Regions from separate parts of the Paenarthrobacter sp. genome, predicted to be linked through region 1. Evidence: riboswitches for the same ligand, from Rfam matches in the RefSeq annotation. Region 1 holds a riboswitch; the other holds the start of a gene.
What was found. A riboswitch is a leader RNA that binds a small molecule or an ion and turns the genes downstream of it on or off. The one in region 1 is predicted to bind cyclic di-AMP.
Positions count from the first base shown of each region.

Region 2: another riboswitch for cyclic di-AMP. It lies ahead of RIF72_RS12415 (hypothetical protein); the one in region 1 lies ahead of RIF72_RS04595 (M23 family metallopeptidase).

Region 1 covers NZ_JAPSHI010000004.1:27,951-33,244, forward strand. The annotation lists gene serC (phosphoserine transaminase) at 1-1,060, opposite strand, end outside; gene RIF72_RS04590 (metal-dependent transcriptional regulator) at 1,365-2,060, shown strand; cyclic di-AMP (ydaO/yuaA leader) riboswitch at 2,244-2,485, shown strand; gene RIF72_RS04595 (M23 family metallopeptidase) at 2,490-3,326, shown strand; cyclic di-AMP (ydaO/yuaA leader) riboswitch at 3,465-3,634, shown strand; gene RIF72_RS04600 (NlpC/P60 family protein) at 3,639-4,382, shown strand; gene RIF72_RS04605 (NlpC/P60 family protein) at 4,477-5,274, shown strand.
Region 2 covers NZ_JAPSHI010000015.1:38,686-43,979, forward strand. The annotation lists gene RIF72_RS12410 (aminotransferase class V-fold PLP-dependent enzyme) at 1-1,052, shown strand, start outside; gene RIF72_RS12415 (hypothetical protein) at 1,158-2,012, opposite strand; cyclic di-AMP (ydaO/yuaA leader) riboswitch at 2,014-2,199, opposite strand; gene RIF72_RS12420 (HAMP domain-containing sensor histidine kinase) at 2,308-3,804, opposite strand; gene RIF72_RS12425 (response regulator transcription factor) at 3,808-4,548, opposite strand; gene RIF72_RS12430 (winged helix-turn-helix domain-containing protein) at 5,223-5,294, shown strand, end outside.

The DNA of each region.
Region 1 (5,294 bases):
CAACGAACGTCGCGATGCGCAGCTGGTTGCGGCCGAGCTTACGGTACGGCTCCGTATCCACAACGCCGTTGGCGCGCAGGACCTTGGCAATGGCTGCGGCGTCAACGGAGTCATCGAAGTCGATGGTGGCGATGACGTTGGAGCGGTCTTCGGCGTTGGTCACGAAAGGCGTTGCGTACTCCGAAGCCTCGGCCCAGGAGTAGATGCGGTTGGCGGAGTCTGCCGTACGCTTGCTGGCGAAGTCCAGGCCACCGTTGCTGTTGAGCCACTGCACTTGGGCGTCCAGGGTTACCAGGGTGGTCAGCGAAGGGGTGTTGTAGGTCTGGTTCAGCTTGGAGTTGTCGATGGCAGTCTGCAGGTCCAGGAAGTCCGGGATCCAGCGGCCGCTCGCCTTGACCCGTGCAGCCCGCTCCAAGGCGGCGGGGGAGAAGAGGCCAAGCCAGAGGCCACCGTCGGAGGCGAAGTTCTTTTGCGGTGCGAAGTAGTAGACATCCGTCTCGGCGACGTCCACGTCCAATCCGCCGGCTGCGGAGGTGGCGTCCACCAGGATGAGGGAGCCTTCATCGGCACCCTGGACACGCTTCACAGGAGCGGCCACGCCAGTTGATGTTTCATTCTGGGGCCAAGCGTAGACGTCCACGCCGGCTTCGGCCCTTGCCTCGGGGCGGGTGCCGGGTTCAGCTTTGATGATGGACGAAGCGTCAAGGAACGGTGCCTTGTTGGTGGCGGCAGCGAACTTTGAGCCGAACTCGCCGAATGAGAGGTGCTGGGCCTTCTTCTCGACCAAGCCAAATGCAGCCACGTCCCAGAACGCCGTGGAGCCGCCAACGCCGAGGACAACCTCGTAGCCTTCAGGAGCACGGAAGAATTGGCTGAGTCCTTCACGGACTGAACCCACCAGGTTCTTGACCGGAGCCTGACGGTGGGAGGTGCCGAGGATGGTGGTCGATGCGGCAGACAACGCTTCGATCTGTTCCGGGCGAACCTTGGACGGTCCAGCGCCGAAGCGTCCGTCCTTGGGCAGCAGGTCGGCGGGAATGGTGATGCTGTTGTCGCTCACGTAGGGCTCCAATGGGTATCGGCTAGAGATGGGTCGTGGCAGGGGGCAGCAACTGCCCCTTCGACACCCCAATTCTGCCTGACCCGGCCCGGGCGCAGGAACCTGCGACCGTCATAGTCCGCCACGTGGAACGTGGACGAACAAGATGCGACCACGATGCGACCGGAATTATCCAGAGTAATTCCAAATAAGCTAGGCTGGTGGTTGGCGTTCATGGGGCGGCGGTGCACACCGTCCGACCTTGCTGGGGACGCGGTACGGTGGAGATTACGCAAGGAACTGCGTTCGAGGAGAGCTGAGCTGGATGACGGATCTGATCGATACCACTGAGATGTATCTTCGGACCATTTTGGAGCTTGAAGAAGAAAACATAGTGGCTCTCCGGGCCCGCATTGCCGAGCGATTGCGCCACTCCGGACCCACTGTTTCCCAAACTATCGGACGCATGGAGCGCGACGGTTTGGTGATCGTGTCCAACGACCGCCACCTGGAACTCACTGAAGTGGGCCGGAAGCGCGCTACCGAGGTCATGCGCAAGCACCGCCTTGCAGAGCGACTGTTGGCCGACGTTATTGGTCTGGACTGGGCCTACGTGCACGATGAAGCGTGTCGCTGGGAGCACGTCATGAGTGAGCGCGTGGAGCGTCGTCTCTACGAGCTCCTGGAGCACCCTACGGAGTCTCCCTATGGCAACCCTATTCCAGGACTTGAAGCACTTGGTGGCCTTGCCAGCCAGCCCTTCCCCCGGCTTGACGTCAACCTGTTGCAGGCCATGGATGGCTACGCCGCCGATTCGCGTGTGGTGGTCAGCCGCTTGGCGGAGCCCATCCAGGTGGAGCCCGAGCTCCTTACCCAGTTGGACGAAGGCGGAATCCGTCCGGGCGCCAGCGTCTCGCTGGAACGCGTCGGTGAGTACATCTCGGTCCGGGTCCCTGGTATTGAAGGCGCCTTGGAGCTACCTCCTGAAGTTGCCGCGCACGTCTTCGTCTCCCTCAGCTGACCGGAGCTGGCCCAGTACCGTGTCAAACCTCACTTTTGGTCCTTCGGCGCGCGTGTGACCTGCGGTTTTTCGGAATTGATGATAAGGGGCTGCTGCGTTCAGACCGTTCCTGTTGATAACGAATTTATTACCGAACGCCTTAATCCCCTATAGTTATCTACTAGCGCTGATACCAAAGCGTTACCTGATCCGGAGCCGAGCTCTGCCAGCGGATCAGGTGTGTTACCCACCACTGGCAGAGGCGGGGGAACCACAAGCGGCTGTCTAAAGAAGCAGCCTTGGGGTGAAGTCCGCAGCAGAAGTGCCCACGTATACAAGTCCCTCTTGGGATACCTGTGTGCCGTGAGCGCCTCGTGCGGACCGGGTCTTTGTACTCTCTGACCCGAATCCGACAGCTAACTTCGCAGGCTTTTGAGAGAGGAACAGAGTTTGACATCGCAGAACGTCAGGGGCCGCCGCCGTGCGTCCGGCCCCGCTGCTGAGCTGCGGCCAGCCACCGTCGTAACGGAGATCCGGCCTCGCGACACCGAGCGTCAGGTGCGCCGCCGTAAGAGCCCGATGCGCCAGGTTGCCGACTTCGCCGCTGCCAGCGGCGTCGGGCAGAAGGCCGGTGTTGCGCTAGCCGCCACCGGACTTGCCCTGACTGTCGGCCTGCCCGCCACTAGTCCTGTCATGGCCACCTCGGAATCGGGCCAAACCGAGTCCGCCCTTGCAGTGGCCGCTCCTGCTGGCAGCCAGCCCGAAGTCTCCGCTGCCGCGTCAGCCAAGATCGACTTCAGCCGCGCCGCCGTCGCAACTGCTGCCGACCCGGATGGCAAGCTGAAGCAGCTGCTCAGTGCGCAGTCGACAGAAAGCATCCAGCGGACCTCGTCCGTTGGCAGCATGGCCAGCCCCCTTGACACGCTCTCCACGGCATCCCCTTTTGGTTACCGCATCAGCCCCCTCACGGGTGGCGCCGGTGACTTCCACCGTGGCCAGGATTTCGTTGCCCAGTGCGGCACGGCTGTGCACGCCGCGGCGACAGGCAAGGTCACCTTCGCCGGATGGCACGAGTATGGCGGAGGCAACCGCGTGGTCGTTGATCACGGCAATGGCCTTGAAACCACGTACAACCACCTGTCGTCGTTCACCGTCCAGGTTGGACAGACCGTAAACCGTGGCGACACCGTCGCCCTGAGCGGCACCACTGGCGCTTCCACCGGCTGCCACCTCCACTTCGAGGTCCAGGTCAACGGTGAAGTTGTAGACCCCATGGGCTGGCTCTGAGCCAGGTGATGGCTGCCTCTCGCATTCGCGAGACACCCCGTGACCTGAATGTGACATTCGCGTTCAACTGTTGTAGCGTACAGAGCGCATCGGCTTTTTAGGGGGCCGATGCACTTGAGTGGATTGCCTAGCTCTGCCACCGCTCAGGGTCCGTTCGCATAAATCGTCTGGCAGGGGCGGGGGAACCATTTCTGGTCTTCGAAAGAAGGCCTTGGGGTTAAGTCGCAAAAGCTTCCTTGGAAGCAGCGCGGCCGGATGACTCCCATCCGAATCCGACAGCTCACCTCGCAGGCATTGGGAGAGGCTACCTTCGTGTCATCACGCACTACCCCTGCGCGCCATCGCGCCCAAACGGTTCGTACGAACCCGTTGAACACTCTTTCCAAGGCTGTTTCCTCCAATGCAGGGACCGTAGGCCGTCAGGCCGCCGTCCTCGCAGCAGCCTCAGGCCTCGTCCTCACCGTCGGCTTGCCGGCACAAGCAGCAGACACCGACGTTTCCAAGTTGGAAGCCTCCAGCACCCAACAGCTGGTGGCTACCGCGGTGGTTACCGCAGAACCGACAGCTACTGTTTCCTTCGAGAGCCCCATCGTGGCCACCAAGGAAGCCCCCAAAGTAGTCCAGCGCGCAGCGCAGATTACCGAGCGTGCAGCGGCCACCACTGAAGAAACAGTGCAAGCAGTTACAGCTAAGTCCTCCGAGGCCAAGGATTCGCCTTCCAACGCAGCTGCCTCCGGTCTCGCCGCCATTGCCTACACCGGCATCGGCTCTCCCTACGTTTGGGGCGGCACCACACCCAACGGTTGGGATTGCTCCGGCTTCACCCAATGGGTCTACGCACAGGCAGGAATCAGCATCCCCCGCGTCAACGCCTGGACGGCCATGACGCCTACCAGCACTCCTGCTCCCGGCGACCTCGTCATGCAGAACGGCGGAGCCCATGTGGGCATCTACGTCGGCAACGGCATGATGATCAGCGCCTTGAACCCCGGTCAAGGAACGCTGCTGCACTCCGTAGCGTCCACCGGCTCCTCCTCGTTCTACACCCTCCGCTAAAAATCCGGTTCGGGGTCGGCCGAATGCCCCACTTGCTGGCCAACCCACTACCCGCGTGTACCCCAACTGCACGCGGATACGAAAAGAGAAAATCATGACCAGTGCAAATAAGGTTGCACGGCACCGCGCTGAGGCCCCCAAGACCAGCTCGCTTGCCGTCATCGCCAAGGCCGTCAGCAACAACGCCGGTGGCGTTGGACGCCAGGCAGCAGTTATTGCCGCAGCTTCAGGCCTGGTCCTGACCAGTGGCATCGCCGCCAACGCTGCCGACACCAACGTGGACCGTGAATCTACGTCCACGTCCACCCTGGACGTACAGTCGGTAGTCCAGGCCACCATCGCCGCGGACTCCACTGTAGCCATTTCCTACGAGCGCCCCGTGGTCACCACCGTGGAAGCCCCGGCTCCCGTGGTAGTTGAGGAAGTTCCGGCCAAGGTTGAAGCCAAGGTCGAAACCAAAGAGGCACCTGCGGTTACCGCCAACGCAGCTCCGGCAGCCAATGCAACCGTTGCCGTCAGCAACGCGACCCCAGCTCCGGCAGCTCCCGCCGCATCCAGCGGACTCGGTGCCGCTATCGCTGCGGCGGCTTACGCCCAGCTCGGCGTCACCCAGGACTGCACCATGCTGGTGACCAACTCCCTGGCTGCGGTTGGCATCAACTTCCACGACTGGCCCGCCGGGTACCTCTCCCTCGGCCGCACCGTCAGTGCAGCAGAAGCCCAGCCCGGCGACCTCGCCTACTACGCCAACGGCGGTTTGGCCGGACAGGCCCACATCGCTGTATACGTAGGCAACGGCCAGGCAGTCCACGGTGGATGGAACGGATCCACCACGGCCCTCTTCAGCGCCAACGTTGGCTCCGGCCCGGTCTTCATCCGCGTCAACGGCTGATCCATCTTCTTCAGAACACC
Region 2 (5,294 bases), on a different contig from region 1:
CTGCCATTGAGGAATCCGCCGCCGCCTGGCTTTTGGACCTCCTGCACCTGCCTGCGACAGCCGACGTCGGATTCACCACGGGCGCCACGACTGCCAACTTCGTAGGCTTGGCAGCGGGCCGCCAATACCTGATGGACGAGGCCGGATGGGACCTCGAAGCGCTCGGCCTCACCGGCGCGCCCCGGATCACTACCTTTGCCGGCAGGGAACGGCATGCCGCAGTGGATCTGGCGCTGCGCTACCTCGGTTTGGGCGCCTGTGTTCCGGTAGACGCCGACGACGAAGGGCGGATCAGTCCCGACGCCCTGGCTGATGCCATGGATCAGCAACCCGGCCCATCGTTGGTCTGCCTGCAAGCCGGCAACCTCCACTCCGGGGCATTCGATCCCATGGAGGAAGCCATAGCCGTGGCACACGATCGCGGCGCGTGGGTGCACGTGGACGGTGCCTTTGGTCTGTGGGCCGCCGTGAGCCCGAAGCTGCGCGGTCGGTTGGCGGGTGTGGAGGACGCAGATTCGTGGGCAACGGATGCCCATAAGACCCTGAATGTCCCTTACGACTGCGGCCTGGCAATAGTGGCACGCCCGGAAGCTTTGAGGCGTGCCTTCAGCGTTCACACGAGTTACCTCATTGCCACTGATGCGGGGCCAGGGGACCCTTTCGAGAAAGTTCCGGAGATGTCTCGCCGCGCCCGGGGCATCCCGGTGTGGGCTGCGCTCAGGCAACTGGGCCGCTCAGGAGTTATTTCGATGGTGGAGCGCCTCGCAGCGAACGCCGGTGCCCTGGCAGAAGGACTGGCGGCGATCCCGGGTGTGGAGGTGCTCAACGACGTCGTCTTCACTCAGGTTTCGGTGAGCTTCGGCAGCGACAATCGTACGCACCGCGTCACCCAGAGGCTCATGGCGGAAGGTGCGGTGTGGATGTCCGGTTCGTCGTGGCGGGGCCGCGAAATACTCCGCATCTCGGTGAGCAACTGGTCCACGGATGCCGGCGATGTGGCCGCCTCCATCGCAGCCGTGCGGGCTGCGATGGAGGCGGAACCGGAGGCATAGGCAAGGGCAGCCCGGCTTACACAAAGCCGCGCCCGCTCCCGCCATCCGCTCCAGTGTGTACTGGTGCGAACGGCAGCAACGGGCGCGGCAATCAAGCAGTCTGGCTTAGTACCAGTTGTTGGCCAAGTGGAAGCCCAGAGCAGCGGACGGGGATCCGTAGCGCTCCTTGATGTAGTTCAGGCCCCACTTGATCTGGGTCTGGTAGTTGGTCTGCCAGTCAGAGCCGGCCGTGGCCATCTTGGTAGCAGGCAGCGACTGGACGATTCCGTAGGCGCCGCTGGAGGGGTTGGTAGCTGTGGTCTTCCAGTTGGATTCCTTCTCCCACAGCGTGTTCAGGGCGGTCATCTCGGCCTGGCTCCAGCCGTAGTTGCCCAGGATGCTGGCGGCGTACGCCTTGGCAGCAGCGGGGTCATCCACGGCCTTGGGGGCGGCAGCAGCTGCTGCGGCTTCCGCGGCGGCAGCGGCAGCGGCGGCGTCGGCGGCTTGCTTGGCGGCAGCGTCAGCAGCAGCCTTCTCAGCTGCGGCCTGGGCGGCAGCTTGGTCGGCTGCAGCCTTTTCGGCGGCGGCCTGCGCGGCGGCGGCCTGGTCAGCTGCAGCCTTTTCGGCGGCAGCCTTGTCAGCAGCTGCCTTATCCGCAGCGGCCCTGTCGGCTGCGCCCTTTTCGGCGGCAGCATTCAGGGAAGCAGAGATCTCAGCCGACTTGTTGGTGTTGACCTGCGCACTGGCCTGGGTTCCGGCTACGCGGCTGGCCTCGGGGAGGGTCAGCGCGGCGTTGGCGGCGGTTCCGAGCGACGCAACGCCCAGTGCAGCTGCCACAACACCGGCGACTACGGACATGCGGTGGCCGGACTTACCTTGGCGGGCTGCGTTCTTGAGGACGGACTGCGACTTGGTGTGCGGTGCGTTGTGTTCGTCGCGGTGACGCGCGGAAGGGCGCGTCTGATCGTTAAATTCAGACATGTGATTACCTCTCAGCGCCTGCGGAGTTAGCTGTCGGGTTCGGATGAGGTCATCCGGCCGCGCATCACGCTGCGGCTTCACCCCAAGGGCCGACCAAAAGGCCTTGCCCGGAGACTCTGGGTCCCCCGTCTCTGCCTCGGTGAAAGAACGGACTCCGGGAAGTGGCAGAGCTCGGCGCATCCCGGATGCGGGCCAGTTGGGGCGACCCACCCTTTCGACGGTACAGGAGCTTTCCGCAGAAGTCACATTTAGGTAACAGAGATCACGGCGGCGGTGAGTCGCCTTGCCCGATTCGTTATGGGCGTTCGGTGCTCACCGCCGGGAGTCGGACGGCGAATTCGGTATGCCCCGGCCGCGAGGTCATCTCCACGCTGCCGCCGTGCGCTGAAATGATGGATTCCACAATGGACAAGCCGAGTCCGGAGGTGCCTTCGCTACCTGATCGCGCCGCATCGGCGCGGGCAAACCGGGAGAAGATCCTGCCTTGGAAGTCTTCAGTAATTCCGGGACCGTTATCCGTCACTGTGACCACGGCGCTGCCATCGGCGGAGAGCATCACGCCTGTGACCACAGTGGTGCCGGGATCGGTGTGCTTGCGGGCATTGGACAGCAAATTGGCCAGTACCTGGTGAAGTTGGGTGGCGTCGCCGCGCATGGTGATGGGCTCATCGGGGAGCTGGAGCTGCCAAATGTGGTCCGGTGCCATGACTTTCTCGTCACTGACCGTTTCGACCACCAGCTGTGTCAGGTCCACGTCCTCAACTTTGACGGGCTGACCCTCGTCCAACCGCGCCAGCAGAAGAAGGTCCTCCACCAAAGTGGTCATGCGTTCGGCCTGGCTTTGGACTCGGGCCAGCGACTTCCATCCATCCTCGGTGAAATTCTCCGTCATCCTCAGCAGCTCGGTGTAGCCCCGGACGGCTGTCAGGGGAGTCCGCAGCTCGTGCGAGGCGTCCGCCACGAACTGCCGCACTTTGGTTTCGCTTTCCTGACGTGCTTCCAGTGCGCTCGAAACGTTGTTCAGCATCTGGTTCAAGGCATAGCCGACACTGCCCACTTCCGTTCCAGGGTGAGATGCCGACGGCGGTACGCGCACTGCCAGTGCCACCTCACCGGCGTCGAGGGGTAGGCGCGAAACCTTGATGGCAACCTCGGAGAGTTGCTCCAGCGGACGCATGGTCCGGCGGATGATGACCGTTCCTACGAGCCCGATCACTACCAGCCCAGCCAGCGAGACCAGCACCATGGTCCACACCAAGGACGCCTGGGCAGATTGTTTGTCGGCGAGGGGCAGGCCGGTCACAATCACGTCGCCATAAGTAGTCTCGACTGCCACTAGCCGGTAGTCGCCGTTCGACAGTGATTGATCCACGGGTTGATTGTCCGTGGGGAGCGATACCAGGACCTGTTCGTCGTCGGCTGAGAGCGAGACGCGGTTACCGTGGGCGTCGATCAAACCCGAGCTACGCACCAGGGAGCCGTCGATCCTTGCGTTGAGCGTGCCCGCAGCCTGCCCGCGCGCCTCCAAAGGATCCGGCCTGCCTGGGGATAACGGAAAGTTCGACGGCGGCCTGCCGAAGTCGTTTGCCCGGCTGGACGCCTGCTCCAACTGCCTGTCGAGCTGCCTGTTGAAGACCATGTCCATGGACGCGTAGCTGACAACTCCCACCGCAGCGCAAATGGCGATCAGCAGTGCCATGGCCACCAGGACCAGGCGTGTACGCAAGTGCCAGGTGGAGGGGTCGAGCCAACTGCGGCCGGACTTCCCGGCCACTCTTGGGAGGGTGCTCAATGCCTAGTCCGCAGGCTTGATGACGTATCCGGCACCCCTGATGGTATGGATCATTGGGGGATGGTTGGCTTCGATCTTCTTGCGCAGATAAGAGATGTAGAGCTCCACGATGTTGGCCTGGCCGCCGAAGTCGTAATCCCACACGCGGTCCAGGATCTGGGCTTTGCTGACCACTCGTTTTGGGTTCTCCATGAGGTAGCGAAGCAGCTCGAACTGGGTGGCGGTCAGCGGGATGTCCTGGCCGGCGCGGGTTACTTCCCGGGTATCTACGTTGAGTGTGAGGTCGCCTACCACCAGCTCGGCGGTGTCCATGGCAGCTACGCCGGAGCGCTGGACCAGGCGGTGGAGGCGCAGGAGGACTTCTTCCATGCTGAAGGGTTTAGTGACGTAGTCGTCGCCGCCAGCTGCCAGCCCCACAATGCGGTCCTGTACGGCGTCCTTGGCCGTGAGGAACAGGGCGGGAACCTCCGGGGCGAAGGTGCGGATGCGGTTCAGGACCTCGACGCCGTCGAATCCGGGAAGCATGACATCCAGGACCAGCACGTCAGGGCGGAAATCCTTGGCCAGCTTCACTGCTTCCGGACCATCCCCGGCCATCGCAACAGACCAGCCTGCCATGCGCAGGCCCATGCTCATCAGCTCGGCAAGGCTGGGTTCGTCATCCACCACCAGAGCACGGATGGGGGAGCCGTCCGGATGGGAGAGCTGGGGAAGGTTGTTGGTCGTGGAGTGCGAGGAGGCCATGGGATAACTCTCCGTTCTGCTGGTTTGCCAACACTTTGCCCATCCTGTGAGGAAGCTGTGAGATCAGACTATCGAGGAGGGGGCTACTGGACACGCTTCCGTGCCCAAGGACTTTTGACGCCCCGGTTCAGGGCGTTCTACGGCTTGTAGCAGATTTTGTGCTGAAAAGTGGCCCTGAAGGTTGGCCCCGATTGGACAACAAGTGTTTCAGTTCGTGAGATTCCGTCGGGAGAGGATTGGGAGGAACGGGCATGCACATCATCCGCCCTATGCCGAAGAATATTCAGCGGATGGCGAATATTTCTTGATCGAACCGAATGAAATGGCGTTCATTTACAGGACCTACTGAATTGTGATTTGCGACACAATAGACCCCCGTGTCTCAAAATGTGGACGGTTCGACGCTTTGTTACTTGCGTGTTGCCATTGTTACGTTGCACACTTCCAATGTGAACAAGAACTCAACAGCACCTGCAGCCGCAGCAACCTGGCCCAGCGCACCCGCTGGCCATGATGACCGCTGTTGTCGAATGCAAGCCTAACTTTCCACCCCAAAGAAGTTTCAGGCATTCGCCCCCTAGCCCAGCGTTGGGCGCCCCTCCCCAAACTCATTGCGGGGACAACCAGCATTCGAAGCCGCGATGACGGCTATTCACTTTTGAGGTAAGCACTCTATGTCAGTTGCATCTGGATACGTCCACATCTCCGTCCGTAACGCCAACAAGGCCGCGTCAAACGCTGGGCTC